DNA from 3 places in the Plantibacter sp. MCCC 1A11337 genome. Region 2 is predicted to be linked to each of the others. Evidence: predicted binding sites of a transcription regulator. Region 2 holds the regulator's gene; each other region holds the start of a gene.
What was found. Region 2 encodes HrcA, which represses chaperone genes, less so after heat shock. Its sites were predicted from a motif close to TTNGCACTCGNNNNNNNCGAGTGCNAA; they were not measured.
Positions count from the first base shown of each region.

Region 1: groES (co-chaperone GroES) is a predicted target of HrcA. The motif match lies at 1,647-1,673, and genes of this name have one in related genera.
Region 3: groL (chaperonin GroEL) is a predicted target of HrcA. The motif match lies at 7,215-7,241, and genes of this name have one in related genera.

Region 1 is NZ_JABJWX010000001.1:1,133,474-1,143,299, forward strand. Features, by position in the region: gene rarD (EamA family transporter RarD) at 140-1,078, opposite strand; gene groES (co-chaperone GroES) at 1,274-1,570, opposite strand; gene HOW07_RS05250 (class I SAM-dependent methyltransferase) at 1,729-2,934, shown strand; gene HOW07_RS19715 (DUF4190 domain-containing protein) at 2,974-3,660, opposite strand; gene tsaD (tRNA (adenosine(37)-N6)-threonylcarbamoyltransferase complex transferase subunit TsaD) at 3,755-4,813, opposite strand; gene rimI (ribosomal protein S18-alanine N-acetyltransferase) at 4,810-5,346, opposite strand; gene tsaB (tRNA (adenosine(37)-N6)-threonylcarbamoyltransferase complex dimerization subunit type 1 TsaB) at 5,343-5,972, opposite strand; gene tsaE (tRNA (adenosine(37)-N6)-threonylcarbamoyltransferase complex ATPase subunit type 1 TsaE) at 5,983-6,483, opposite strand; gene alr (alanine racemase) at 6,480-7,640, opposite strand; gene HOW07_RS05285 (holo-ACP synthase) at 7,637-7,993, opposite strand; gene glmS (glutamine--fructose-6-phosphate transaminase (isomerizing)) at 8,068-9,826, opposite strand, start outside.
Region 2 is NZ_JABJWX010000001.1:475,283-485,108, reverse strand. Features, by position in the region: gene HOW07_RS02200 (ComEC/Rec2 family competence protein) at 1-1,346, shown strand, start outside; gene holA (DNA polymerase III subunit delta) at 1,413-2,468, shown strand; gene rpsT (30S ribosomal protein S20) at 2,607-2,867, opposite strand; gene lepA (translation elongation factor 4) at 3,087-4,937, shown strand; gene HOW07_RS02180 (DUF1990 family protein) at 4,934-5,578, shown strand; gene hemW (radical SAM family heme chaperone HemW) at 5,589-6,815, shown strand; gene HOW07_RS19230 (DUF4870 domain-containing protein) at 6,882-7,439, opposite strand; gene hrcA (heat-inducible transcriptional repressor HrcA) at 7,656-8,678, shown strand; gene dnaJ (molecular chaperone DnaJ) at 8,733-9,826, shown strand, end outside.
Region 3 is NZ_JABJWX010000001.1:1,012,831-1,022,656, reverse strand. Features, by position in the region: gene HOW07_RS04730 (DUF4032 domain-containing protein) at 1-880, opposite strand, end outside; gene HOW07_RS04725 (ABC transporter ATP-binding protein) at 985-2,094, opposite strand; gene HOW07_RS04720 (thioredoxin domain-containing protein) at 2,351-3,319, shown strand; tRNA gene HOW07_RS04715 (tRNA-Thr) at 3,366-3,441, shown strand; gene HOW07_RS04710 (DMT family transporter) at 3,502-4,458, shown strand; gene HOW07_RS04705 (nitroreductase family protein) at 4,501-5,049, opposite strand; gene msrB (peptide-methionine (R)-S-oxide reductase MsrB) at 5,046-5,465, opposite strand; gene HOW07_RS04695 (DUF3263 domain-containing protein) at 5,689-5,991, shown strand; gene HOW07_RS04690 (LytR C-terminal domain-containing protein) at 6,013-6,585, shown strand; gene HOW07_RS04685 (cold-shock protein) at 6,871-7,074, shown strand; gene groL (chaperonin GroEL) at 7,279-8,898, shown strand; gene HOW07_RS04675 (hypothetical protein) at 9,588-9,826, shown strand, end outside.

The DNA.
Region 1 (9,826 bases), 660 kb from region 2:
AGTCAAGTTATCCGCTGCACGTGCGCTGGACAATGTCGTTGACGTTACAAGCGTGTAACACGACCAAATCGTTACCTCAGGCGGGGCTGTTTCGCGCGTTTCCTGCAGTGGTCGCGCGATCAGCGCTGGAATCCGCTGTTCAGATGCTCGTCGAGCGGCGCCGTTCGACCCCGACGGCCCGACGACCACGGGTGGAGGCGACGAGCATGTCGACGGTGAGGATCGCGAGCGCCAGCCACACGAGACCGAAGCCCAACCAGCGCTCCGGCGGCATCGCCTCGTGCAGGACCGCGACACCGACGACGAACTGGATGATCGGTGCGAAGTACTGGATGAAACCCATCCAGGTGAGCGGGAGGCGGCGCGCCGCCGCCGCGAACAGCAGGAGCGGGACGGCGGTGATGACGCCGGCACCGACGAGCAGCAGGGCGTGCCCGACGCCTGCGGTGCCGATGGTCAGCCCACCGGTCACGCCGACCGCGATGAGCTGGGCGATCGCGACCGGCATCAGCCACACGGTCTCGAGCGTCAACCCGGACACGGCGTCGACCGAGCCGCCCACCAGTTTCTTGATGTAGCCGTAGAGGCCGAATGAGAAAGCCAGGATGAGGGCGATCCAGGGGACGCTGCCGTGTCCGATCGCGAGGACGAGGACCGCGATCACGCTCACGACCACCGCGGCCCACTGGGCCGGACGCAGCCGCTCCCGGAGGAAGAAGACGCCGAGGAAGACGGTCACGATCGGGTTGATGAAGTACCCGAGCGACGCTTCGACCACCTGGCCGTTGAGCGCGCCGTAGACGTAGGTCTGCCAGTTGACGTAGATGAGCGCTCCGGCGAGGCCCATCGTCAGGACGATGCGGCGCTGGCGGAGGATGCCGAACAGTCGACGCCAGGAACGGGTCGCCAGGATGAGGACGGCGCAGAAGACGAGGGAGAAGAGGATGCGCCACGCCACGACCTCGAAGGCGCCGGCCGGTGCGAGGGCGATGAAGTAGAGCGGGAGCGCTCCCCAGAGGCAGTAGGCGGCGACCGCCGAGAGCAGTCCGGACCGGCTCCCCTGCTGGGGCACGGCCACACTCGCACGTCGATCCACTCCCCCGTCGACGGAGACGGGGTGGATGTCGACGTCGGCTGGATCGCTGGGGTTCTGCACTGGTCCAGGCTAGACCCGCGACTCCCCGCGACACCCTCCGAAAACGGACACAGCCCGAACGGCGAATGCCATTCGGGCTGTCGAGCGGCCTGAGCCGCCGGATCCGTGCGCTGGTGACTAGCGGACGACGACTGCGAGGACGTCGCGCGCGGACAGGACCAGGTAGTCCTCACCGGCGTACTTGACCTCGGTGCCACCGTACTTGGAGTAGATCACCTTGTCGCCGACGGCGACGTCGAGCGGGACGCGGTTGCCGTTGTCGTCGATGCGACCGGGTCCGACCGCCACGACCTCGCCCTCCTGGGGCTTCTCCTTGGCGGTGTCGGGGATGACCAGACCGGAAGCGGTGGTCTGCTCTGCCTCGACCTGCTTGATGACGATGCGATCCTCGAGCGGCTTGATGGAGACCGACACGGTTGACCTCTTTCTTGAAACGAAGACGTGGTTAGCACTCACACTGCGAGAGTGCTGATTCCAGTGTAGGCATCTTCTGGCACTCATGCAATGCGAGTGCCAATCAGCGGCTGCTACCGTTGCCGGATGCATCCAGCTCCGCCCGAGGCCCACTGACCATGGACCGTTCGGAACTCGTCGAACTCCTCACGGCCGACGGCCTCAGGCTCCTCGACTCCCTGCCGCCCTACCCGACGAAGGACGAGGCCGTCCGCCTGGTCGGGCGCCTGCGCAAGGAGGGCCACTCCCCCGAGCTGGTCGCGGCGGTCCTCACGCAGTCGCGGCTCAGGCAGAAAGCCGTCGGCAAGTTCGGTCCGTTCGCCGGCCGCATGCTGTTCACCGAGGCGGGCCTCGAACAGGCCACGCGCCTTCCCGTCGCCGCGCTGCACGCCGGACGTTTCGCCCGGGCCGGCCTCACGCGCGTCGCCGACCTCGGCAGCGGCATCGGCGCCGACTCGATGGCCATGGCCTCGCTCGACCTGGAGGTCACGGCGGTCGACATCGACGAGGTCACCGCGGCCATCGCCAGCTACAACCTCGCCCCGTTCCCCACGGCGACCGTGCGGAACGCCGCCGCCGAGGACGTCTCGCTCGACGACTTCGACGCGGTCTGGTTCGATCCCGCGCGGCGCACCGCAGGACACGCCGACACCGCGCGGTTGTCCAGTGCCGCCGACTACACCCCGTCCCTCGACCTGGTCTTCGGTGCGGCGACCAGCCTCCCCACAGGCGTCAAGCTCGGGCCCGGATTCGACCGCTCACTCATCCCCGACGACGCCGAGGCGCAGTGGGTGTCGGTCGACGGACAGCTCGTCGAGATGGCGCTCTGGTTCGGCCCGCTGGCCCGTCCCGACGTCCGACGGTCCGCGCTCCTCCTCGCGGACGGCGTCCACCACGAGTTGCACGCCGAGGCCGACGCCGACGACGCCCCCGTGCGGGAACTCGGCGACTACGTGCACGAACCCGACGGGTCGGTGATCCGGGCCCGACTCATCGGCGACCTCGCCGTCCGCTTGGAGGCCGGCATGCTCGGCCAGGGCATCGCCTACCTGACCTCCGACACGGCGACGACCTCGCCGTTCGCCACGACCTTCCGGGTGCTCGAGCGGCTACCGATGGACGAGAAGGTCCTCAGGCGCACGATGCGGGATCGCGGGATCGGTGTCCTCGAGATCAAGAAGCGCGGCGTCGACGTCGACCCCGCGGCGTTCCGGAAGCGCATGGCGCTCAAGGGAGACGGCTCGGCCACGATCATCCTCACGAGGATCGCGGGCAAACACAGTGCGCTGCTCGTCGAACGGGTGACACCGGCCGCTGACGCCTGACCCGACGGTGTCCGCCGAGCCGCAGCGCCGCGAGGCGGATCAGGTCGAGACGTACCCGATGATCACGACGACGCTGTAGGCGAGCCAGCCGACGGAACAGGCGAGGCCGACGAACCCGGTCAGGAGGCCCGTGAGGGCGCGGCCTCGGCCCTGCGGCTCGCGACGCCTGGCTCCGAATCCGAGGACGATGGCCGCGATCGACAGGGGGAAGCCCCAACCGACGAAGACCGACACGAGGAGACCGACGAGACCGGTGATGAGCGACCAGGTGCTCCGTGAGGTCCCGGTCGACGCGGCAGGGGTCTGCGTCTGCGACTGCTGGTACGCGGCGTAGCCGCCCTGGCTCGGTGCCTGGTAGACCGCCGTCGGCACCGTCTGGAGATAGGTCGCGTGATCGCCCTGCCAACCCGCTGGTGGAGGGGAGGCCTGGCCCTGGGGCTGGTACGGCTGCTGAGGTTGGTAGGGCTGCTGCTGGCCCTGGGGCTGGTACGGCTGCTGGGGCGCGTACGGCTGCTGCTGGCCCTGCGGCGCGACAGCCTGCTGGGAGGGCTGCGGCGGCTGGTACTTCGACCAGGGCTGCTGGGCCTGCGGCTGGTGAGGAGGCTGCTGCCCCCACTGCTGCTGCGGCTGCCCGGTGGGCTGCTCGGCCTGCGGCGGGCGCGACTGCCCGTCCACTGCACCGTCCTGGTGCTGAGGTCGTCCGTCGGGGTGCTCGTGCTGATCCATCGCCGCTCCTTCGATCCGTGACCGGGTACCGGCCCATCCTATGCGCCGACGTCCGCGCACCCGGTCGACGGCCGGGAGACGGCTGGTCGAGCGGTCAGTACACCTGGATCTCGGTGACCGGCAGGGTCGAGTCGGCGCCGAAGTCGAGCGAGGACGGCTCGTGCCCGGCGGAGATGAGCTGCGCGGCGAGTGCGGCGATCATCGCACCGTTGTCGGTGCAGAGCTGCATCGGCGGGATGCGGAGTTCGATCCCGGCCGAGGTGGTGCGTTCGGCGGCCACCTCGCGGAGCCGCGCGTTCGCGATGACGCCGCCCCCCAGCAGCAGGCGGGGCACGCCGAGCTCGGTGCATGCTCTGACCGCCTTCGAGATGAGCACGTCGACGACGGCCTCGCGGAAACTGGCGGCGACGTCCGCGACGGGGACCGGCTCCCCCGCGTCCTGCTTCGCCTCGACCCAGCGTGCCACGGCCGTCTTCAGGCCGGAGAAGGAGAAGTCGTAGCGGTGCCGCTCCATGTCCTTCGGCAGGCTGAGTCCGCGGGGGAAGCGGATCGCCTTCGGGTCGCCGCCGACGGCCGCACGGTCGATCTGCGGCCCGCCCGGGTAGGGCAGGCCCAGAATGCGCGCGACCTTGTCGAAGGCCTCGCCCGCCGCGTCGTCGATGGTCTCGCCGAGCAGTTCGACGTCCGACACGAGGTCCCGCACGAGGAGCAGCGAGGTGTGCCCGCCGGACACGAGCAGGGCGATCGTGGGGTACTCGATCGTCCCGTCTTCGGAGTCGAGGACGTCCGCGCCGACATGACCGACGAGGTGGTTCACGGCGTACAGCGGTTTGCCGAGGGACACAGCGAGCGCCTTCGCCGCGCCGACGCCGACCATGAGTGCGCCGGACAGGCCGGGGCCACTCGTCACCGCGACGGCGTCGAGGTCGGCCAGGGCGACGCCGGCCTCGGCGAGCGCCGCCGTGAGCGTCGGCTCGAGCGCCTCGAGGTGGGCGCGCGCGGCGACCTCCGGGACGACCCCGCCGTACCGCGCGTGCTCGTCCATACTCGAGGCGATGGTGTTCGCCAGCAGGTGGTGTCCGCGGACGATGCCGATCCCGGTCTCGTCGCAGCTCGTCTCGATGCCGAGGACGAGCGGTTCTGCTCGGTTCACGCGATGCTCCCGGGGTGCTGGTCGGTCTGGTCGAGCGGGGACTGGCCGTGGGCGGGCATGGGCGGCCTCGGCTGGACCGTGAGTCGCATGACGATGGCGTCGACGTCGTCCGGCTGGTAGTAGCCGGGGCGGACGCCGAGTTCCTCGAAGCCGAGACTGCGGTACAGCGTGATCGCAACGGGGTTGTCGGCCCTGACCTCGAGGAAGACCTGGGTGACGTCCTGCTGCCTGGCCTGCTCGATGAGCGCCTGCATGAGGAGTCGCCCGAGTCCTCGTCCTCTGGCGTACCCGGCGACGGCGATGGTCTGGATGTCGGCGTCGTCGGAGCGGGAAGGCGCGAAGAGACCGCCGTAGCCGGCGAGTGTCGCGTCGTCGGCGTCGACCTCCGTCGCGACGAGGTAGTACCCGTGCGGCGACGACAGTTCGGCGCGCATCATGTCAGCCGACCAGGCGTCGTTCACGAAGACGGTGTGCTCGAGCTCCATGATCGCGTCGAGGTCGGCGACACCGGCGCGGCGCAGCGACCAGCTCACGCCGTCACCCGCTTGGCGCCCGCGGACATCGTGACGTCGGGTGAGCGGAGGTACAACGGCTCCTCCCCCGCGAATCCGCCATCGGTGGCGAGGAGTGCGGCGGCGACCTGTCCCAACGCCCCGGCGGGGACGACGAGTGCGTCGAGGCGCACGGATTCGGAGTTCGGGAGGTCGTCGGGTTTCGCGAGGGCCGGCCCCTGGACGCGGACCGGGAGGCCGGCTGCGTCGAGTCCGGCGTAGCTGGTCCAGTAGCGTTCGCGACGGCGGGCATCCGTGACCACGAGGAGCGTGGCGTCGGCTGCGGCGGAACCGGAACGGTAGGCGTCGAGCGCGATCGCATCGTGGCTCACCACGGGGTGCACCGGGAGGCCTGCGCCGATCCCGAAGCTGCGGGCCGCGGCGATCCCGATCCGGAGTCCGGTGAACGGCCCTGGTCCCATACCCGCGACCAGCCCGGTGAGCGCGGCGACCTCGATCCCGGCGTCGTCGAGGCATCCGGCGATGAGCGTCCCGATGACCTCGGCGTGCCGCATCGGGTCGTCGGAGGACCGTTCGGCCAGCACCTCGCCACCCAGGGTGACGACGGCGACGCTCGAACCCGCGGATGTATCGATCGCCAACAGCACGTCGTCCAGCCTACCCGGCGTCGATGGCGGGGTGCCGCGAGAGCGTGAGGGTCCGGCGCTCGATCGGCTCCTCGCCGGCATCGTCCGTCGCGGGTTCGTCGCCGGCTCCGGTCGGACGCTCGATGACGAGCTCGAACCACGTGGGGACCACGCCGTCGAGCAATCCCGCTCCCCATTCCAGGACGACGACGGATCGGGAGAAGTCGATGTCGAGGTCGTCGAGTTCGAGCGCCGAGCCGAGCCGGTAGGCGTCCACGTGGACGAGCGGCGGACCTCCGACGAGGCTCGGGTGCGTCCTGGCGAGCACGAAGGTGGGGCTGGTGACGGGGCCGCGGACCCCGAGGCCCTCGCCGATCCCTCGCGTGAGGGTCGTCTTGCCCGCTCCGAGCGGCCCGGTCAGGACGAGAAGCTGCCCGGCGCGCAATGCGGCGCCGAGCCGGACGCCGTAGGCGTGCATCTCCTCGGGCGTCGCCACGTCGACGGTGCCCGGGGTGAGGACGTGATCGGTCATGGCCGCTCCCTGGTCGTCCGGACGACGCGCGGTCCGATCCGGGTGACGAGTTCGTAGTTGATGGTGCCGGCGGCCTCCGCCCACTCCTCGACGCGCGGCGCGCCGGACGCCGGATCGCCGAAGAGCACGGCGTCGTCACCCACGGCGACCGCGTCGTCACCGACGTCGACGACGAACTGGTCCATCGCGATCCGCCCGCACACCCGGTAGCGGCGTCCGTTGATGACGACCGGACCGGCGTTCGAGGCGCTGCGCGGCACACCGTCGGCGTATCCGAGCGGGATGAGGGCGAGCGTCGTCGCCGTGCTGGTCCGGTAGCTGTAGTCGTAGGACACCCCGGCACCCGGTTCGACCCGACGCACGGCGGCGACCGTCGCCCGGAGGGTCATGACGGGCCTGAGGCCGAAGGCGTCGGCCGAGCGGTCGACGTCCTCGGTGGGTTCGAAGGGCGAGAGGCCGTACACCGCGAGTCCGAGGCGGACGGCGTCGAAGCGGAGGGAGGGCTCGCCGAGCGCTGCCGCCGATGCGGCGAGGTGCAGACTCCGCGGCGTGAGACCGGCCTCCGCGGCGAGGGCGACACCGCGTTCGAAGCGGACAGCGGCGGCCCGGTCGTCGGCGGTGGAGGTGTTGGAGACGTGCGAGAACAGCCCGTCGACCCGGACGAGCCCCGCAGCCTCAGCTGCTGCGGCGGCTCGGAAGAGCTCCGGCCAGTCGGCTTCGGCCGCACCGTTCCGGCTGAGTCCGGTCTCCAGTTTGAACTGGACGACCGGCACGACGGACGGCCGATCCCGAGCGGCCTCGATCACGCGCTCGAGCTGCGCCACCGACGACAGACCGAGGTCGATCCCGGTATCGAGTGCGGCGCCGAACGCAACCTGCGGGCCGTGCAGCCAGGCGAGGATCGGTGCCGTGATCCCGGCGGCACGCAGCGCGACGCCCTCCATGATGTCGGCGACTCCCAGGCGATCAGCCCCGGCCTCGATCGCCGCGCGGGCGATCGCCTCGGCACCGTGCCCGTAGGCGTCGGCCTTGACGACGACGATGAGTTCACCGACGCCGGTCAGCTCGCGCAGGCGACGGACGTTGTGGCGCAGGGCGTCGAGGTCGATGATCGCCTCGCGGGTCGGGCGCTCGTCGACCTCGGACACGGGCGTCATCCTTCCCGCTCCGCGACGACGAACGCGACGGCGACCCCGGCGTCGTGCGTCATGGTCAGGTGCATGCTCGTGATCCCCCGCTCGGCCACCACACCCGCCGTGACGCCGGACAGCGCGAAGTCGGGCTTCCCCTCCGGGCCGTTCACGATCGCCATCTCCTGCCACCGGATACCGTCCGAGGAACCCAGTGCCTTGATGAGCGCCTCCTTGGCGGCGAACCGTCCGGCGAGGGACCGCAGCGGGAGGTCGCGTTCCGACGGGACGAAGAGCCTGGCCAGCAGGTTCGGGGTGCGCGTGATCGCCCGTTCGAACCGTGCGAGGTCGACCAGGTCCACCCCGATGCCGATGATCATCCCTCTACTCTACGGCCGTCGTGTGCGGCCCGGAGGCTCGCTCGACGGGCCACCTCGGACCCCGCGGACCGTCCCTACTCGACCGTGACGGACTTCGCGAGGTTGCGCGGCTGGTCGACGTCGAGGCCCTTCGCCGTCGCGAGCTCCATCGCGAAGATGTGCAGCGGGATGACGGCGAGCAGAGGCTCGAACAGCGGACCGGCGAGCGGGATCGGGATGACCTCGTCGGCCGAGGGCAGGACGGCGGCGTCGCCCTGCTCCGCGATCGCGATGACCCGGGCACCGCGTGCACGGATCTCCTCGATGGTCGAGATGACCTTCGGGTGCAGGATCGCCGAGCCACGTGGGCTCGGGACGACCACGAAGACGGGCTGGCCCGGCTCGATGAGGGCGATCGGGCCGTGCTTGAGCTCGCCACCGGCGAAGCCTTCAGCGTGGATGTACGCGAGCTCCTTGAGCTTCAGCGCACCCTCGAGCGCGATCGGGTACCCCACGTGGCGCCCGAGGAAGAGCACCGCGCGGGAGTCGGCCATCCAGTGGGCGAGCTGCGCGATCTTCTCGGAGGCCCCGAGGATGCTGGCGATCTTGTCGGGCACGCCCTGCAGCTCCTCGACCTGCGACGCCAGGAACTCCGGAGTCTGGGTGCCGCGCACCCGCGCGAGGTGCAGCCCGAACAGGTACAGCGCCGTGATCTGGGCGGTGAACGCCTTCGTGGACGCGACAGCGACCTCGGGCCCCGCATGGGTGTACACCACGGCGTCCGACTCACGCGCGATCGTGGCGCCCTGCGTGTTGCAGATCGACAGCGTCTTCGCGCCGGACTCGCTCGCGAAACGCACCGCCATGAGCGTGTCCATGGTCTCGCCCGACTGGCTCACCGAGATGACGAGCGTGCGCGCGTCGATGACCGGGTCGCGGTAGCGGAACTCGTGGCTGAGCTCCACGGTGACCGGGATCCCGGCCCAGCGCTCGATCGCGTAGGTGCCGACCGTGCCGGCGTAGGCGGCGGTGCCGCACGCGATGATCACGATGCGGTCGATGTCGAGGAAGAGCTCGTCGAGACCGGCGAGTTCGGGGATGACGACCTGGCCGCCCTCGACCCGCCCGCGGATCGTGTTCGCGACCGCATCGGGCTCCTCGCTGATCTCCTTCGCCATGAAGCTCGACCAGCCGCCCTTGTCGGCCGCCGAAGCGTCCCACTGGATCTCGAACGGCTCGGTCACCACGTGGTTGCCGGCGAAGTCGGTGACCGTCACGTCGTCGGGCGTGATGACGACCATCTGGTCCTGACCGATCGCGACCGCGCGCTGGGTGTACTGCACGAACGCGGCGACGTCCGACCCGAGGAAGTTCTCGCCGTCGCCGAGTCCGATGACGAGCGGCGAGTTCCGACGCGCGCCGATGACGACGCCGGGCAGGTCCTGGTGCATGGCGAGCAGGGTGAAGGCGCCGTCCAGGCGAGCGACGACGCGGCGGAAGGCCTCGGTGAGGTCGCCGGTGGAGCGGTACTCGCGGCCGATGAGCACGGCGGCGATCTCGGTGTCGGTGTCGCTCTCGAAGGTGAAGCCGTCCGCGAGGAGCTCCGCGCGCAGCTCGGCGAAGTTCTCGATGATGCCGTTGTGGATGAGCGCGAGGCGTCCTTCGTCACCGAGGTGCGGGTGCGCGTTGCGGTCCGTCGGTCCACCGTGGGTCGCCCAACGGGTGTGACCGATACCGGTCGAGCCCGGCGCGATGGGGTTCGCGGCGAGGTCCTCAGTGAGGACGGCCAGCTTCCCGGCGCGCTTCCGGGTGTTCAGCGAGCCCGTCGCGTCGAGCACGGCGATCCCGGCGGAG
Region 2 (9,826 bases):
CCGACCCTTGGCTGGCCGGTCAGTACGGCTTCGGGCTCTCGGTGCTCGCCACCAGCGGTCTCCTGCTCCTGAGCGGACCCCTCACGGACCTGCTCGGTAGGTGGCTGCCGCGGGGGATCGCGGCCCTCATCGCGATCCCGGCGGCCGCCCAGCTCGCCTGCCAGCCGATGCTCGTCCTCCTCGACCCAGCGATCCAGCTCGGCGGTGTCCCCGCGAACCTGCTCGCGGGTCCGGCCGCCGCGCCCGCGACCATGCTCGGGCTGCTCGCCTGCCTGCTGATCCCGTTCGCGCCACCACTCGCACTGCTCGTCGCATGGCTCGGTTGGGTGCCTGCGACCTGGATCGCCGCGGTGGCCCGGTGGTTCGAGGGCGTCCCTGCTGCGCGGGTGCCCTGGCCGGAGGGTCCACTCGGCGTCGTGCTCGTCGCCGTGCCGACCGTCCTGATCGCCACGCTCCTGCTGTTCCGTCGGGACCTGCCCCCGAGGTGGTCGAGGACGATCGGGGTGGCGGTGGTCGTGTCGCTCGTGGCACTGTGCGGCCGGGCGGTCGGGGACGGACTCGGCCCGGCCCTGCACCGGCCGGGCGACTGGATCGTCGCCGCCTGCGACGTCGGTCAGGGCGACGCGGTCCTCCTGCGACAGGGCGCCGCCACCGCGCTCGTCGACGTCGGGCCCGACCCAGAACCGCTCCGCGCGTGTTTGGACGAGCTCGGGGTCTCCCGCATCGAGCTGCTCGTCCTCACCCACTACGACCTCGACCACGTCGGAGGCCTCGACGCGGTCGTCGGTCGGGTCGACGAGGTGCTGCTCGGGCCGGTCGACGATCCGGAGGACGAGCGCATCGCCCGAGCGCTCCGAGCGGGCGGTGCGGAGGTGCGACAGGCCGGCGCCGGGGACCAGGGAGTGCTGGGGGATCCGGAGAACGCGGCGCCGTGGCGCGTCCTGTGGCCGGACCCCGCGGCAGGCGGCGTCGAACCGGGGAACGATGCGAGCGTGGTGGTCCGGTTCGATCTCCTCGATGCATCGGTGCTGCTGCTCGGCGACCTCGGTGAGGAGGCACAGGACCGGCTACTCGGTCGGCACACGCTCGGGGACGCGGTCGACATCGTCAAGGTGTCGCATCACGGTTCGGCCGATCAGAGCGACCGTCTGGCGCGCCGGGTGGGCGCGACGGTGGCGCTCGTCTCCGTCGGGGCCGACAACGGCTACGGGCATCCGACACGCTCAGCGCTCGAGCTCTACGAGGCCACCGGGGCCGAAGTCCTCCGCACGGACGAGTCGGGGACCATCGTCCTCGGCCCGGGCGACGGTGGCGGGTTCCGCGTGTGGTCGGAGCGCGGCGGGTGAGCCGCCTACCCGGCCCGGCTGGCGTCGGCGGTCGCCGGTAGACTCGGACGGTCGAGAGGAGCCGCTGTGGCTGCACCACGTTCCGCCGGTCGCGGGAAGGCGAAGACGGCGGCCAAGGCCTCGGCGGCGATCCCGCAGCTCGGCTGGTCCGAGATCCGCCCGGCGCCGATCGTGTTGGTGTCCGGCACGGAGTCCTTCCTGGCCGACCGGGCGATCCGCCGGCTGCGCGACTTCCTCGTCTCCGAAGACCCCTCGCTCGAGGTCAACGACGTCGCCGCCGACAGTTACGCCCCGGGCGAGCTGCTCACGGTGGCAAGCCCGTCGCTCTTCGGTGAGCCCCGGCTCGTCCGCGTCAGCCAGGTCGAGAAGTGCTCCGACCAGTTCCTCGCCGAAGCCATCCGATACCTCGAAGCACCGCCGGAGGGCGCCTACCTCGTGCTGCGGCACAACGGAGGCGTGCGCGGCAAGAAGCTGCTCGACGCCATCCGCGCGGGCACCGGTGGCGGTGTCGAGATCGTCTGCACCGAACTCAAGCGAGACAGCGACAAGGCCGACTTCGCCGCGGCTGAGTTCAAGACGGCCGGTCGGCGTATCACGCCCCAGGCGCTCCGTGCACTCGTCGGAGCCTTCTCCGACGACCTCGCCGAGCTCGCAGCCGCGTGCAGTCAGCTCATGGCCGACGCGTCCGAGGAGATCACCGAGCAGACGGTCAACAAGTATTACGGCGGTCGACTCGAGACGAGCGCGTTCGACGTCGCCGATGCCGCGATCGCCGGGCGTCACGGGGAAGCGCTGCTCGCCCTGCGGCAGGCGCTCGACTCGGGTGCCGACCCGGTGCCGATCGTCGCCGCCTTCGCGATGAAGATCCGCACGATGGCCAAGGTGTCGTCGGCACGCGGCGGGTCAGGGCAGATCGCGCAGCAGTTCGGCCTCGCACCGTGGCAGGTCGACCGCGCCCGTCGGGACCTGTCCGGTTGGACGGACGCCGGCATCGGCCGCGTGGTGCAGATGCTCGCCGAGACCGACGCCGGCGTGAAGGGCGCGAGCCGCGACCCGGTGTTCGCACTCGAGCGGCTCGTCGGCGTCATCGCTGCACGCGGGGTCGAACTCTCAGAGCGGTAACCCGCCGCGCTGGCCGTGGTGGCGGGCGGACCTTCGACAAGCTCAGGGACCCGTGTGCGCTCAGGGACCGGCGTGCCCGGGGGACGCGAAAGGCCCCGCACGTTCCGAGGAACGCCGGGGCCTTGCAGCTGGTGTCGCTTAGAGCGCGTTGACCTGCTTGGCGATGGCCGACTTGCGGTTCGCTGCCTGGTTCTCGTGGATGACGCCCTTGCTCACGGCCTTGTCGAGCTTCTTCGAGGCGAGCTTGAGAGCGGACTCAGCCTGAGCCTTGTCGCCGGCGACGACGGCCTCACGGGTTGCGCGGATGGCGGTCTTCAGCTGGCTCTTGACGGCCTTGTTGCGCTCGTTGGCCTTCTTGTTGGTGCCGATGCGCTTGATCTGCGACTTGATGTTTGCCACGTTGGGTCAACTTTCGGTTCGAGGAAATGATGTTCGGTGCCGTCGGACGGAAGAGGGCGTCTTCAAGCGAGTTCTCGTGTGGTCTCAACTCACACGCAAGCCAACAGGCAACATTACCAGTCGGGCTGAGTTCTGGCAATCCAGGGTACCGCAGCGCGGGTGCTCCCCGCCGTGGGACAATGAAGGTTGCCCGATTCCACCCCTGACCCCGAGGAACGCGTGAGCCCCCAAGCAGTGAAGGCCCTCGAGCCGGCATCGACCGACCCGGCGTTCATCCGGAACTTCTGCATCATCGCCCACATCGACCACGGCAAGTCGACCCTGGCGGACCGCATGTTGCAGATCACCGGCGTCGTCTCGGACCGCGACATGCGGGCGCAGTACCTCGACCGCATGGACATCGAGCGCGAGCGCGGCATCACCATCAAGAGCCAGGCCGTACGCATGCCGTGGTCGCTCAACGGCGAGACCTTCGCGCTCAACATGATCGACACCCCCGGGCACGTCGACTTCACCTACGAGGTCTCGCGGTCGCTCGCCGCGTGCGAGGGCGCGATCCTCCTCGTCGACGCCGCTCAGGGTATCGAGGCGCAGACGCTCGCGAACCTCTACCTCGCTCTCGAGAACGACCTCGAGATCATCCCGGTGCTCAACAAGATCGACCTCCCGGCGGCCGACCCCGACAAGTACGCGAAGGAGCTCGCGAGCCTCATCGGCGGCGAGCCCGAAGACGTCCTGCGGGTGTCCGGCAAGACCGGCATGGGTGTCGAGGACCTCCTCGACCGCGTCGTCGGACGCATCCCGAACCCCGTGGGCGACCCGGACGCACCCACGCGCGCCATGATCTTCGACTCCGTCTACGACACCTACCGTGGCGTCGTCACCTACGTCCGCATGATCGACGGCCAGCTGAGTCCGCGTGAGCGTATCCAGATGATGTCCACGCGCGCGGTGCACGACCTCCTCGAGATCGGTGTCAGCTCGCCGGAACCGACGCCCACCAAGGGCCTCGGCGTCGGTGAGGTGGGCTACCTCATCACGGGCGTGAAGGACGTCCGGCAGTCGAAGGTCGGCGACACCGTCACGACCGCGGTGAAGCCGGCGACCGACGCCCTCCCGGGCTACACCGACCCGAAGCCGATGGTCTTCTCCGGTCTGTACCCGATCGACGGCAGCGACTACCCGATCCTCCGCGACGCGCTCGACAAGCTGAAGCTCTCCGACGCCTCGCTCAACTACGAGCCGGAGACCTCCGTCGCCCTCGGTTTCGGGTTCCGCGTCGGCTTCCTCGGCCTCCTGCACCTCGAGATCGTGACCGAGCGGTTGCAGCGTGAGTTCGACCTCGACCTCATCGCCACCGCGCCGTCGGTCACCTACGAGGTGAAGACGGAGGACAAGCAGGTCGTCACCGTCACCAACCCGAGCGAGTTCCCCTCCGGCAAGATCCTCGAGGTGTCCGAGCCGATGGTCAAGGTGGGCATCCTCGCCCCCAAGGACTACGTCGGCACCATCATGGAACTCTGCCAGAGCCGTCGAGGTGCGCTGCTCGGCATGGAGTACCTCGGCGAGGACCGCGTCGAGCTGCGGTACACGATGCCGCTCGGTGAGATCGTCTTCGACTTCTTCGACCACCTGAAGAGCCGGACGCAGGGGTACGCGTCGCTCGACTACGAGCCCTCCGGCCAGCAGGCAGCCGACCTCGTGAAGGTCGACATCCTCCTGCAGGGCGACCAGGTCGACGCGTTCAGCGCCATCGTCCACCGCGAGAAGGCGTACGCCTACGGTGTGCTCATGACCGAGCGCCTGAAGAAGCTCATCCCGCGCCAGCAGTTCGAGGTGCCGATCCAGGCTGCCATCGGTGCGCGGATCATCGCCCGCGAGTCGGTCCGTGCCATGCGCAAGGACGTCCTGGCCAAGTGCTACGGCGGTGACATCACCCGCAAGCGCAAGCTCCTCGAGAAGCAGAAGGAGGGCAAGAAGCGGATGAAGATGGTCGGCAAGGTCGAGGTGCCCCAGGAGGCGTTCATCGCAGCGCTCTCCGGGGACGTGGAGACGAAGGACAAGAAGTGAACGCACGACGCAGTTCGTTCGAGGACGAAGCGGTCGACTACGCGGCCGTCGGCGCTACCCAGCGGACCGACCTCATGCAGTACCCGCCGGAGGGCTACGTGCCGGCGGAGGACGAGTTCCGCCTCGGGAGCGGAGAGGAACGCTTCGCCCTCGCGAGCAGCGCCCTCCTCACCTGGGGACTGCACCGTTCGAGCGGCGTGGAGATCTCCGAGGTGCACCCCGGCACGGGCGTGCAGTACGGCGGCATCGCCTTCGCCGAGGACGGTACACCGCTGGAACCCATCGAGACGCACCAAGAACAGCGCTTCGCCGAGGACGGCACGCCGTTCATCACCCCGGGCACGACCGTCGTCTTCGCCGGCACCGTCGGCGGGGAACCGCTCGTCGGGCCGCATCGCGTCATCTCCGTCACCGAGGAGCCGGGTCACGTGAGCCTGGCCATCGGCACGATGGAGGGTGATCCGGAGAGCGGTGAGCAGTCCTTCACGATCGAGCAGCGCGAGGACGACTCCGTCTGGATCGTCGTGCGCTCGTTCTTCCGCCCGACGAAGGGTGCCGCGAAGCTCGTCGGCTCCAAGCGTCGCCGCAAGACCATGAACGACGCCTACCTCCGCGCACTCCTGCCGTCGCGCGGCGTCTGAGCGACGGACCGTGCCGAGCGCCCTTCCACTCGCCGATCCGGCGCCGTCCGACGGACTCCTCCCGGAGACGGCGGCCGTCGGTGCCCACGAGCGCAACTTCGGGGTCTACCTGCACGTCCCGTTCTGCCGGGTCCGATGCGGCTACTGCGACTTCAACACCTACACGGCCACCGAGCTCCGCGGCGCGAAGCAATCGGACTACGCCGACGAGGCGGTCGCGGAACTCCGCTTCGGCAAGTCCGTCCTGGCGTCATCGACCGTCCCCGACCGACCGGTCTCGACCGTGTTCTTCGGTGGCGGCACGCCGACCCTCCTGCCTGCCGATGACCTCGTCCGGATGCTCCGTGGCGTGACGGACAACTTCGACCTCGCGCCCGGCGCCGAAGTGACGACCGAGGCGAACCCCGACTCCGTCGACGCCGCCTACCTCCGCACGCTCGCCGAAGCCGGATTCACCCGGGTGTCCTTCGGGATGCAGTCCGCGGTGCCGAGCGTGCTCGCCACCCTCGAGCGCACGCACGATCCGGCTCGGGTGCCGCTCGTCGTGCAGTGGGCTCGCGAAGCAGGCCTCGGCGTCAGCCTGGACCTCATCTACGGGACGCCGGGGGAGACCCTGGCCGACTGGCGCGTCTCACTCGAGACGGCGATCGCCTGCGCACCGGACCACGTGTCGGCCTATTCGCTCATCGTCGAACCCGGGACGAAACTCGCGCGCCAGATCCGCTCGGGCGTGGTGGGGACACCCGACGAGGACCTGCAGGCCGACATGTATGAGCTCGCCGACGATCTCCTCACCGAGGCCGGCTACGGCTGGTACGAGGTCAGCAACTGGGCGACGGACGACACACACCGCTCCCGGCACAACCTCTCCTACTGGACCGGCGAGGACTGGTGGGGTGTCGGCCCGGGCTCGCACAGTCACGTCGGCGGGGTGCGCTGGTGGAACGTCAAGCACCCGGCGGCGTACGCCCAGCGAATCGCGGCGGGGGAGTCGCCGGCCGCCGGGCGGGAGACCCTGGACGACGAGACGCGGGAACTCGAACGCATCCTGCTGCTCACCCGCACGCGGGACGGCATCCCGATCCGGACGCTCGCCCCCGAGGCTCGTACGGCGGTCGCCGGGCTCATCGCCGAGGAACTGGTCGACGCACGGCAGGCCCTGCTCGGACGGCTGGAGCTCACGCGCCGCGGACGGCTCCTCGCCGACGCGGTCGTCCGCCGTCTGGTCGGCGACTGACCCTGCCCGAGCCGTAGAACAGCCCCGCCCGGCGGACCGGACGGGGCTGTGCTCGTACTCGACGGATCAGGCCTTGATGAACTGGATCGTGAGCGGGTAGCTGTACAGCTCACCCTTGTTCGCCTTGATCGCGGCGATGATGCTGAACACGATCACGACGACGTAGACGGCGATGATGATGAACAGACCCACGACGACGATCGTCAGGATCGAGCCGACCACGAGCGCGATCAGCATCGTCAGCTGGAAGTTCAGCGCGGTGAGCGTGTGCGCCTTGATGAACGGGCCGCGGTCCTTGAGGACCAGGTAGCCGATCAGCGGGGGGATGAATCCGAAGAAGATCCCACCGATGTGGATGAGCGTCGACCAGAGCTTCTCGTCCGACGGGCTCATGGGCTGAGCTGCTGCGTACGGCTGCTGGTACTGCGGGGCGCCTGCGGGCGGCGGCGGGTAGGAGCCGGCAGCGGGCGGCGGCGGCGCGTAGCCACCGGCGGGCGGGGGCGGGTAGGCGCCTGCGGGCGGCTGCTGCGGAGCTGCGGGAGGGGGCGTCGCGCCATCTCCTGCAGGCGGAACCGACCCGCCCTTCGCTGGGTCGACGGGCGGCTGAGCGTTCGGATCGGACATCTTCGCACCTTTCACGGAGAGTGATATTCAATTGGTCCAGCTGAGCGTATCGCACCAGGTGTCGCTCATCAGGGACCCACGCCTGCGGCCAACGGTATTCCCGCGGCACGGGGCCGCGCAAGGGACGGCTGCGCGGAGGCCACGATATGATCGGCAGTCAGGGTCTTCGAGTGCTGATGGTCGGCGCTCCGAGGTGGATGACGGGAGGAGATCGAGATGGTGTCGGATCGCGGTCTCGAAGTGCTCCGCGTCATCGTGCAGGACTACGTCGCCTCGCGAGAGCCCGTCGGGTCCAAGACGATCGTCGACCGCCACTCCTTCGGGGTCTCCGCAGCCACCATCCGCAACGACATGGCGCAGCTCGAGGACGAAGAGCTCATCGCTGCCCCCCACACCTCCTCCGGCCGGGTGCCGACCGACAAGGGCTACCGGATGTTCGTCGACCACCTGGCCGACCGCCGTCCGCTGAACAACGCCCAGCGGACGGCGATCGAGACCTTCCTCGGTGCGTCCGGCGACCTCGACGAGGTCCTGCACCGCACGGTGCGGCTGCTCTCACAGCTGACGAACCAGGTCGCGCTCGTGCAGTACCCGATGTTCTCCCGGGCACGTGTCCGGCATCTCGAATTGGTGAGCGTCACCCCGAACCGTGTGCTCGCGGTCATCATCCTCGACAACGGCCGCGTCGAGCAGCGGCTCATCGAGACGGAGAGCCCGGTCGACGACGACCTCATCTCGCGTCTCCGCTCGCTGTGCAACGAGGCGGTCGCGGGCCGTCCACTCCTCGACGCCCACGACGCGATCGGCGACGTCCCCGCCGACATCGCCGATCTCGACCGCGCGGCGGCCGTCCGCATCGTCGACGCGGTGCGCGAACAGCTCTCGGCGCAGCGCCAGGACCGCCTCGTCATGGCCGGCGCCGCCAACCTCGCCCGCACCGAAGACGACTTCCCCGGCAGCATCTATCCGGTCCTGGACGCCATCGAGCAGCAGGTCGTGCTGCTCCGGCTCTTCGGTGAGATGGAGTCCGAGCGCGACGGCGTGGTCGCCAGCATCGGGCGGGAGAACGCGTCGTTCGGCCTCGAGACCACGAGCGTCCTCGCCGGGAACTACCGTTCCTCTGGTGGCGAAATCGCCCGGCTCGGCGTCCTCGGCCCCACGAGAATGGACTACGCGAGCAACATGGCTGCGGTCCGCGCCGTCGCCAGGTACCTCTCGCGCATCCTCGACGCCGAGTGACGCATCCTCGTCGCGTCCCCCAACACCTTCCGCACCTCGAACGAAAGGCCCTCAGTGGCTGACTACCCCGACCACTACGCAGCACTCGGTGTCGCCAAGGAGGCGACGCCCGAGGAGATCAAGAAGGCGTACCGCCGCCTCGCTCGCGAACTGCACCCCGATGTGAACCCGGGTTCCGACGCCTCAGAGCGGTTCAAAGAGGTCACCCACGCCTACGACGTGCTGAGCGACCCCAAGCAGCGCCAGCAGTACGACCTCGGTCCGCAGGCGGGTGGGTTCGGCGGAGGTGACGCCGGGTTCGGCGGCTTCGGCGACATCTTCGACACCTTCTTCGGCGGGGGTGGCCAGCAGCGCGGACCCAAGTCCCGCCGCGCACGCGGCGAGGACGCTCTGTTGCGCGTCGAACTCGACCTCGACGAGGTCATCTTCGGCACCCACCGCGACCTCGAGGTCGACACCGCCGTGCTCTGCAGCACCTGCAACGGCTCCTGCTGCCAGCCCGGCACCTCACCGGTGACCTGCGACATCTGTCACGGCACCGGCTCCATCCAGCGGGCCGTCCGCTCGCTGCTCGGCAACGTCATGACCTCGGCGCCCTGCGGCACCTGCCGCGGCTACGGCACGATCATCGCGACCCCGTGCGTCACCTGCCAGGGTCAGGGCCGGCTCCGTGCCCGCCGCACCGTCTCGGTCGACATCCCGGCCGGTGTCGACACCGGTCTGCGTCTGCAGATGCCGGGGAGCGGCGAGGTCGGCCCGGCAGGCGGCCCGAACGGCGACCTCTACCTCGAGATGAAGGTCAAGCACCACGATGTCTTCAGCCGCGACGGCGACGACCTGTTGTGCACGCTCGAAGTCCCGATGACCGACGCCATCCTCGGCCGCCAGGTCACCGTCCACGCGCTCGACGGCGACGTCGAGGTCGAGCTGCGACCGGGCGTTCAGAGCTCGGAGGTCATCACGGTCAAGGACCGCGGCGTCACGCGCCTCCGCGGGAACAGCCGGGGTGACCTCAAGATCGGCGTCCAGGTCGTCACCCCGACGAAGCTCGACCACCGCGAACGCGAGCTGATCAAGAGCTTCGCCTCGGGACGACGCCAGGGTGCTCCGGCGCTCGCGCAGTTCCAGCAGGGCCTGTTCGCGAAGAT
Region 3 (9,826 bases), 540 kb from region 2:
GACGGCGCTGGTGATGCCCGGCGTCCACGACCTTCGGCTGGATCCGCACGGTCGAGCCCTCGTCGGTCGTCTTGATCGCGAGTTCCTCGATGTCGAAGCCGAGTTCGTTCAGGCGGTGGACGCGCTCGGTGATGCGCCAGCGCTCGGACGCGTCGAAGGACTCGGAGCCCGTGAGCTCCTTCCAGAGCGAACGGTAGGCGGCGACGATGCCGTTGCTCACGGTGACCGGGTCGAGCTCGGCGTCGGCGCGTCCGCCGGCCTCGAGGTCGAGGAGCTCGCCGGCGATGTTCACGCGGGCGATCTCGAGGTCGTTCTCACGCTGCCCGTTCGACAGGCCGCCCTCGTAGAGCTTGCCCGTCTCGGCGTCGACGAGATAGGCGGCGAAAGCACCCGCGTCGCGCCGGAAGAGCGTGTTCGACAGCGACACGTCGCCCCAGAAGAAGCCGACGATGTGCAGTCGGACGAGGAGGACGGCGAGCGCGTCGACGAGGCGGGTCGCGGTGTCGGGCCGGAGGGTGCCCTGGAAGAGCGCGCGGTAGGGGAGTGAGAACTTCAGGTGCCGCGTCACGAGCACGCTCGGCAGCTCTCGGCCCTTGCGGTCGCTCCGGTTCGTGATGACCGCGAGCGGGTCGACGCAGGGGATGTCGAGGCGCTGCAGGGTGCGCAGCATGTCGTACTCGCCCTTCGCCATCTCCGCGGTCGTCTCCTTGACGGCGATGACGTAGCCGGACAGGTTCGCGAACCGGACGAGGTGGCGCGAGATGCCCTTCGGGAGCGAGGCGATCGCCTCATTCGGCCAGTTCTCGAGGGGGAGCTCCCAGGGGAGGTCGAGCAGCGCCGGGTCGACGGTGGCAGCGGTGATGTTCAATGCGCCGGACATGGTGCGGAGCGCTCCTCGGGGATCGTCGTGCAGAGACTGGACAAGCGAAAACGACGATGGCCGAGCGATCGGAGACCGACCGCTCGACCATCGTCGGCGGGAAACTAGATCGAGGAGGACACGACCGGCTTGTTGCCCAGACGCTCACCCGATGCCGAGTCGAACGCGTGCACGTGGTGCGGCGTCGGCGCGAGGAAGACCGTGTCGCCGATGTGCGCGTGGTTGCGGCCGTCGACGCGGGCGACGATGTCGGTACGCTTGCCGGAGACCTCGGTGTGGCCGTAGAGGTAACCGTCGGCGCCGAGCTCCTCGACGAGGTCGACGGTCACCTCGATGCCGGAGCCCGAGTTGCTGGACACGGTGATGTCCTCGGGTCGCACGCCGACCGTGACGTTCTTCGACGGAGCGGCGTCGGTGATCTCGCGCTCGACCGGGATGACGAAGCCGCCGAGCTTGATGCCGCCATCGGCGATCTCGCCCTCGAACAGGTTCATGGCCGGGCTGCCGATGAAGCCGGCGACGAAGACGTTGTTCGGCTTCTCGTAGAGGTCGCGCGGGGTGCCGACCTGCTGCAGGATGCCGTCCTTGAGGACCGCGATGCGGTCGCCCATGGTGAGCGCCTCGGTCTGGTCGTGCGTGACGTAGACGGTGGTGACGCCGAGACGACGCTGCAGCGATGCGATCTGGGTGCGGGTCTGGACGCGGAGCTTGGCGTCGAGGTTCGACAGCGGCTCGTCCATGAGGAAGACCTGGGGCTGACGGACGATGGCTCGACCCATCGCGACGCGCTGACGCTGACCACCGGAGAGCGCCTTCGGCTTGCGGGTCAGGTAGTCCTCGAGGTCGAGGAGCTTGGCGGCCTCGAGCACGCGGGTGGCACGCTCTTCCTTGCCGACACCGGCGATCTTGAGCGCGAAGCCCATGTTCTCGGCGACGGTCATGTGCGGGTAGAGCGCGTAGTTCTGGAACACCATCGCGATGTCGCGGTCCTTCGGCGGCACGTCGGTGACGTCGCGGTCGCCGATGAAGATGTGGCCGTCGTTGACCTCTTCGAGGCCGGCGAGCATGCGGAGGGAGGTGGACTTGCCGCAGCCGGACGGGCCGACGAGGACGAGGAATTCGCCGTCGGCGACCTCGAGGTTCAGCTTGTCGACCGCGGGGCGGGTGCCACCCGGGTAGAAACGGGTTGCGTTGTCGAACGTCACAGACGCCATGGTTGTTCTCCTTCACCGGCAGGTACGTGCCGGACGATCCGTTGTGAATGGACGCGAACCCGTCATCGATGGCCGGTTCGCCGTCCCAGTATGCCACGACCTCCTGTGAATGGAAGGTCGAGCAGCCAGCGGATCTCCCGGTGGACGCACAGCCGGCTCCCGGCCTGGTTTGGGCCTCTCCCAGGCGGCAGGTCTACGATTACTCTGTTTGGCGCTGCCTCGTCTCCGCAGCGCGAGCCCCCCGAAACGAGGATCAATGTCTGGCGCTGGATCGCAGAACCGACCGACCAAGAACGAACGACGCGACGCGGCACGCGAGAAGGCGCGGGTGCTGCGCGAGCAGCAGAAGCGCCGCGACCGCCGCAACCGGGTGCTGCTCCAGGGCGGCATCGTGCTCGGTGCGCTCGCGATCGTGGCGGTGGTGGCGGTCATCATCGTGACGTCGATCAAGCCCGCCGGACCGGTCCCGACCGCGGCGAAGAACGACGGCTTCACCGTCTCCGCCGGCTTGCAGCTGGTCGGAGCCCCGGCCAGTGCGTCGACGCCCACGCCGAGCGCGACCGATCCGGCCGCCCCCGCGGAGCCCGCCCCCGCCGAGACGCCGGCAGCAACCGAGACCCCCGCCGCCGACGGCGTCGAGATCTCCGTCTACCAGGACTTCCTCTGCCCCTACTGCGGTCAGTTCGAGACCACGAACGCCGAGCAGGTCAAGGGCTGGCTCGAGGCCGGCGCCGCGACGTACACGGTGCACCCCCTCGCAACGCTGAGCAACCTGTCGCTCGGGACGCAGTACTCGCTGCGCGCTTCGAACGCGGCCGCCTGCGTCGCGGAGTACTCACCGAACGACTTCTTCTCCTTCAACACCGCACTGTTCGAGAACCAGCCCAAGGAGAACACCGAGGGCCTGACCGACGCAGAGCTGAAGTCGATCGCAAAGGGAGTCATCTCCGGCGGCGAGAAGAAGATCAACGCCTGCATCGACGACGGCACCTACAAGTCGTGGGTGAAGGACTCGACCGACCGTGCGCGCAGCGGCCCGCTGCCTGGGACGGACGTCGAGAAGGTGGAGGGGACGCCGACCATCCTGGTGAACGGCAAGCAGTACACGGGCTCACTCACCGACGCCGAGCAGTTCGCGGCGTTCGTCCTCGCCGTCTCGAGCGAGAGCTACTCCACCGGCACGCCGACGCCGGGTGCCAGCGAGTCGCCCGTGACCAACGGCTGATCCGCCGCCATCGTAGGATGGACGAGACCGGGGCCAGCCCCTGTCGGCCGACGTGGCGCAATTGGTAGCGCAACGCTCTTGTAAAGCGTAGGTTACGGGTTCAAGTCCCGTCGTCGGCTCCAGCCGAGAACCGCCCGCTCAGCCTGCTGAGTGGGCGGTTCCTCATTGGAAGGAACCCTCCCGTGACCCGTTTCCCAGCACCGCTCGCGCTCCTCATCGCCGTCGTCAGCGGCGCCTTCATCGCGGTGCAGGCCCGGTTGAACGGCGAGCTCGGTGCGCGTCTCGGTGACGGGTTCACCGCCGCCGCGATCTCCTTCGGGGGCGGCTTGATCATCCTCACGGTCGGACTCGCCGTCTCCCGCACCGGCCGTCGCGGGCTCGCCACGGTGATCGGTGCCGTCCGACGCCGGGAGATGCCCTGGTGGACGGTGCTCGGCGGCTGCGCCGGCGCCTTCCTCGTGCTGTCGCAGGGGCTCACCGCCGCCGCGCTCGGCGTCGCCCTGTTCACGGTCGCGGTGGTCGCCGGCCAGACCGCGAGCGGGCTGGTACTCGACCGGATCGGGTTCGGCCCGGGAGGCGTCGTCGGGTTGAGCGTCCAGCGCGTCCTCGGGGCGGTCGTCGCCCTCGTCGCGGTCGGCGTCGCCGTCTCGGGCGAGCTCGGGGGGAGCATCCCGCTCGGACTCCTCATCCTGCCGCTGCTCGCCGGGATCGGGATCGGCTGGCAGCAGGCGGTCAACGGTCGAGTCAAGATGCGGGCGCAGAGCACGCTCGCCGCGACGTTCATCAACTTCATCGTCGGGACGGTCGTGCTGGTCGTCGCCGCCGTGCTGCACGCGATCATCGTCGCGCCGCCCGGTCCGCTCCCGGGGGAGTGGTGGCTCTACCTCGGCGGCCCGATCGGATGCGTGTTCATCGCCGTGGCCGCGTTCCTCGTCCAGCACACGGGCGTACTCATCCTCGGGCTCGGCACGGTGGCGGGTCAAACCCTGAGCGCGCTCGCTTTGGACGTGCTCCTGCCCACCGACGACGGCGGCGTGCATGTCGCGACCGTCATCGGGACGCTGCTCGCGTTCGCCGCCGTGGCGATCGCATCGGCGCGGTTCAGGCGTCGTCCCGCGGCATCGTCGTCCGCCGACTGAGTCGACCCGTCATCGGTCGGATGTCGTGAGCGACTCCGGTCCTCAGGGCATGGAGCTGAGGTGCGCCTTCGCGTTGAACGTCTTGCGACGCCCCGTGCGAGCGTTACCCGGCTTCCCTCCGACGTACAGCCAGCCGAGGAGCTCCTCGCCCTTCTTCAGGCCATGTGCCTTCCGGACCGCTTTGGCGCGAGTCGCCCCGCCGGTGCGCCAGAACACGCCCCAGCCGGCGTCGTCGAGCAGAAGGCTGACCATGTGGGCCACTCCTGCCGCGACCGCCTCCTGCTCCCAGGCGGGTACCTTCGACTTCTTCACACTCACGACGACCGCGAGCAACAGGGGCGCGCGGAGCGGCTTCGTCGAGGGCTTCGAGTCGCCCTCCGCCTTCGCGAGCGCCCGGCCGAGCTTCACCCGGTCGTCGCCCCGGAGGGTGATGACCCGCCACGGACGCAGGGCGCTGTGGTCGGCCACTCGACCGGCCGCCCCGAGGACCTCGAGGAGTTCCGCGTCACTCGGAGCGACGTCGGTGACCTTCGACCACGAACGGCGCCCGGCGACGGCGGCCAGGACCGGGCGCTCGATCGGTTCGGTCACTCCGTCGGCTCGGCGGTGTCGGCCGCGGCGAAGTTGAGCGCGATCGAGTTCATGCAGTAGCGGTCACCGGTGGGCGTCCCGAAGCCGTCGTCGAACACATGACCGAGGTGCGAGCCGCAGTTGGCGCAGCGGACCTCGGTGCGCACCATCCCGAGGGAACGGTCCTCGATGAGTTGCACCGCCTCGGGGTTCACGGACTCGTAGAAGCTCGGCCATCCGCAGCCGGAATCGAACTTGGTACCGCTCTTGAAGAGCTCGGCGTTGCAGGCGGCACAGGTGTAGAGGCCCGCGCGTGACTCGTCGAGGAGCTCACCGGTCCAGGCCCGTTCGGTCGCCGCTCCGCGGAGGACCTGATACTGCTCGGGCGTGAGTTCCTCGCGCCACTGCTCATCGGTCTTCGACACGTCGTACGTCATGCTGCTCCATTCGTCTCGGTCATCCTACGTGCGGGGCCGCCTCGTGCATGCGGCTCCCGACGTATTCCATAACACTGCACCGAGCCTGATCCTTCCCGGTGAACGTCGGCCCTCGCCGGGGTGGATGCGGCCCGGCGGCCATCGGCTGAATAGACTTGGAGGACGGCGGACCGGAGCACGACTCCACGGTCGCCGCATCGGCACCGATCGGCAGGAGACGAGCATGCAGTCAGCGTCGCGCACGCCTGCCGATGACGAGGCGTCGACGCCGACGGGCGGCCTCGAGCCGCGCGAGCTCGAGATCCTCGAGTTCGAGTCCCACTGGGTGCAGCACGTCGGGGCCAAGGAGGCCGCCATCCGCGACCGCTTCGCCCTGTCCCCGGCCCGGTACTATCAACTGCTCGGCGCGCTCATCGACTCGCCGTCCGCCCTCGCCCACGACCCCATGCTGATCAAGCGGCTGCAGCGCACCCGCGACGCCCGACTCTCGGCGCGAGGAGCCTCGGCTCCCCGCGCCGACGGCTGAGCAGCTCCCGGAGACCACACCATGGCTGAATCCTTCCCGCCCGACCGCTTCGACGAGGTCCCCGACCTCAAGCGCGTCGGCGCACACCGTGCCCCTGCTCCCAAGGGACGCGGCTGGATCGCCTTCCTCGTCGCCGTCGTCGCAACGCTCGTCCTTGTGGGGATCGGCACCTTCGCCCTGTTCGGACTGAACGACCGCATCGACTTCTTCGGCGGCTCGCAGAGCCCGAGCGCCACGCCCACGCCGACCCCCACCCCGACCGAGGCGGCCCCCGTCGTCGACCCCACGGCCAGCATCCTCGTCTTGAACGGCACACCCACTGCCGGCCTCGCCGCATCGGCGGCGGCGGCGATCACGGCCGCCGGCTTCACGCAGCAGATCCCGACGAGCGACGCCAGCACCGAGGACGTCACGGCGAGCGGCGTCTACTACCAGGATCCGTCGCAGGAGGGCGTCGCTCGCGCCATCGCGAACGCACTCGGCGGTATCCCGATCCAGATCACGGACACGTACGCGATCCCCGTCGAGGAAGGCGAGGCACCGGTCCTCCGCATCGTCGTCGTGGTCGGCGCGGACTACCAGCCGGCCGCCTGAGCGCGGCCGGAGCAGGTCGATCGGTCAGGTCGCCGGCTCGCCGTGTTTCCGGAGTGTTTCCTCCATGTTGAGTTGTCGTATCACTCCGCCCCGTTTGCCGATTTCGGGGTGAATCCGCGCGGTGCCCCGGATTAGTATCTGGAATTGGCCGCTCATCCCGTCCCGTCTCGACTCGCCCCCGGGTCCGCTTCGGCGCAGGGTGGCCGCCGGGATCCCGATCCCGGATGGCAGGTCCGGGTCCGGCAACAGTCGGGCGCCGAGAGCACGCAGCAATGGGAGTATGAAATGGCGAACGGAACCGTCAAGTGGTTCAACGCTGAGAAGGGCTTCGGCTTCATCACGGTCGACGGCGGCGGACAGGATGTCTTCGTCCACTACTCGGCGATCGACATGAGCGGCTACAAGTCCTTGGAAGAGGGCCAGGCGGTCGTCTTCGAGGTCGGCACGGGAGCAAAGGGGCCCCAGGCCGAAGGTGTGCGCCTGGCGTAGCCGCTGATCAGGCACGCGATTCCTGCGACGCCGTCCACTCCGGTGGGCGGCGTCGTTCGTCGTTCCGGGGCGGATCCCGGGAGTTCGCTCAGGGCTCCGGCGCTCACTTGCACTCCCACCCCCTGAGTGCCAGAATCGACTTAGCACTCGTACTCATTGAGTGCTAACAACGTTCATGACGTCCGGGAGGGACGAAAAACACACATGGCTAAGATCATTGCTTTCGACGAGGAGGCCCGTCGCGGCCTCGAGCGTGGACTGAACATTCTTGCTGACACGGTCAAGGTCACCCTTGGGCCGCGCGGTCGCAACGTTGTCCTCGAGAAGAAGTGGGGCGCCCCCACGATCACCAACGACGGCGTGTCCATCGCCAAGGAGATCGAACTCGACGACCCGTACGAGAAGATCGGCGCGGAGCTCGTCAAGGAGGTCGCCAAGAAGACCGACGACGTCGCCGGCGACGGCACCACCACGGCGACCGTGCTGGCACAGGCGCTCGTTCGCGAGGGCCTCCGCAACGTCGCCGCAGGCGCCGACCCCATCAGCCTCAAGCGAGGCATCGAGAAGGCCGTCGAGGCCGTCACGGTCGAGCTCATCGCCAACGCCAAGGAGGTGGAGACCAAGGAGGAGATCGCTGCGACCGCTTCCATCTCCGCCGGCGACACCACCATCGGCGAGATCATCGCCGAGGCGATCGACAAGGTCGGCAAGGAGGGCGTCGTCACCGTCGAGGAGTCGAACACCTTCGGCACCGAGCTCGAGCTCACCGAGGGCATGCGCTTCGACAAGGGCTACCTGTCGCAGTACTTCGTGACCGACCCCGACCGCCAGGAAGCGGTGTTCGAGGACCCCTACATCCTCATCGCCAACCAGAAGATCTCCGCGATCAAGGACCTCCTGCCGATCGTCGACCAGGTCATCCAGTCGGGCAAGCAGCTCCTCATCATCGCTGAGGACGTCGACGGCGAAGCTCTCGCGACGCTCGTCGTCAACAAGATCCGTGGCATCTTCAAGTCCGTCGCCGTCAAGGCTCCGGGCTTCGGCGACCGCCGCAAGGCTCAGCTGCAGGACATCGCCATCCTCACCGGTGGCCAGGTCATCTCCGAGGAGGTCGGCCTCAAGCTCGAGACCGTCACCCTCGACCTGCTCGGCCGTGCCCGCAAGGTCGTCATCACCAAGGATGAGACCACCATCGTCGAGGGTGCCGGCGACGCCGACGCCATCGCCGGTCGTGTCTCGCAGATCCGCAAGGAGATCGACAACACCGACAGCGACTACGACCGCGAGAAGCTCCAGGAGCGTCTCGCCAAGCTCGCGGGCGGTGTGGCGGTCATCAAGGCCGGTGCAGCGACCGAGGTCGAGCTCAAGGAGCGCAAGCACCGCATCGAGGACGCCGTTCGCAACGCGAAGGCCGCCGTCGAAGAGGGCATCGTCGCCGGTGGTGGCGTCGCCCTGATCCAGGCCGGCAAGACCGCGTTCGAGAAGCTCGAGCTCGTCGGTGACGAGGCGACCGGTGCGAACATCGTCAAGGTCGCCATCGACGCTCCGCTCAAGCAGATCGCGCTCAACGCAGGCCTCGAGCCCGGCGTCGTCGCCGACAAGGTCCGCAACCTGCCCGTCGGACACGGCCTCAACGCCGCGACCGGTGAGTACGTCGACATGCTCGCTGCCGGCATCAACGACCCGGTGAAGGTCACGCGCTCCGCGCTGCTCAACGCAGCGTCGATCGCCGGCCTGTTCCTCACCACCGAGGCCGTCGTCGCCGACAAGCCGGAGAAGAACCCGGCTCCGGCCGGCGACCCGACCGGTGGCATGGACTTCTAAGTCCGACAGCAACACCTGCGCAGGGCGTCTCCTTCGGGAGGCGCCCTGCGTCGTTTCGCCATGCCGCATCGGGGAGGACCCTCGACCTGTATGCCCGTTTCCGCATGGGTCCGACAGTCGTTGTACAGAAGTGATCGGAACGGCATACCGACGTGCATCCCGCTTCCTATGATCGAACTATGAGACGCATCGGGGGAGCGGCGATCGCCGCCGTAGTGATTCTGGGGCTGAGCGCGTGCACGCCGGCCGAACCGAAGCCGACGGAGACGTCCACACCGGTGTCGTCCGCGACACCGACCACCGCCCCTGGGCCCACCACCCCGGTCAGCTCGTACGGACTCGGATGCAAGGACCTCGTCCCAGCCGACATCGTCAGCTCGGCACTCGCGCCCTCCGTCGTGCTCGAGCCTCCCTTCACGGATGACGTCATCGCGACACCGATCAATACGGCGCCCGTGGCACTCGGAGGACTGCAGTGCAGTTGGGGGAACGGGGAGCCCCGTGATCGGCTTCAGGGAGGCTCTCCGCTCGGGACCGAGCGCTGGGCGCAGGTGCTGGTGCTCCCTCAGGCGTCGGCCCGCTGGCAGCCGTTCTTCGAAGGTTGGACGTCGGGCGAGCCCGGCCCCTGGGAGAACTCCACGCCGCTCTCCTGCTTCACCGGTGACGGACGTGTGCTCGATGTGTGCAGTATGCAGTTCCTCGTCGGCGACAGCTGGGTGGAGGTCCTCATCGACGGCCCGGCCGACAATGTCGCCGAGTCCGACGAAGCGGCGCTGACCGCGGTCATGCCGTTCGTCGAATCGATCAGGACCGCATTGGAGCCGACGGCGAGTGCGCCACGTTTCGACTGGGGCGACACGACGGCCGGGCCAGCTGTCTTGCCGACCGAGTGCGAGGGCTTCGTGCCCGAGGCGACGATGAGTGACCT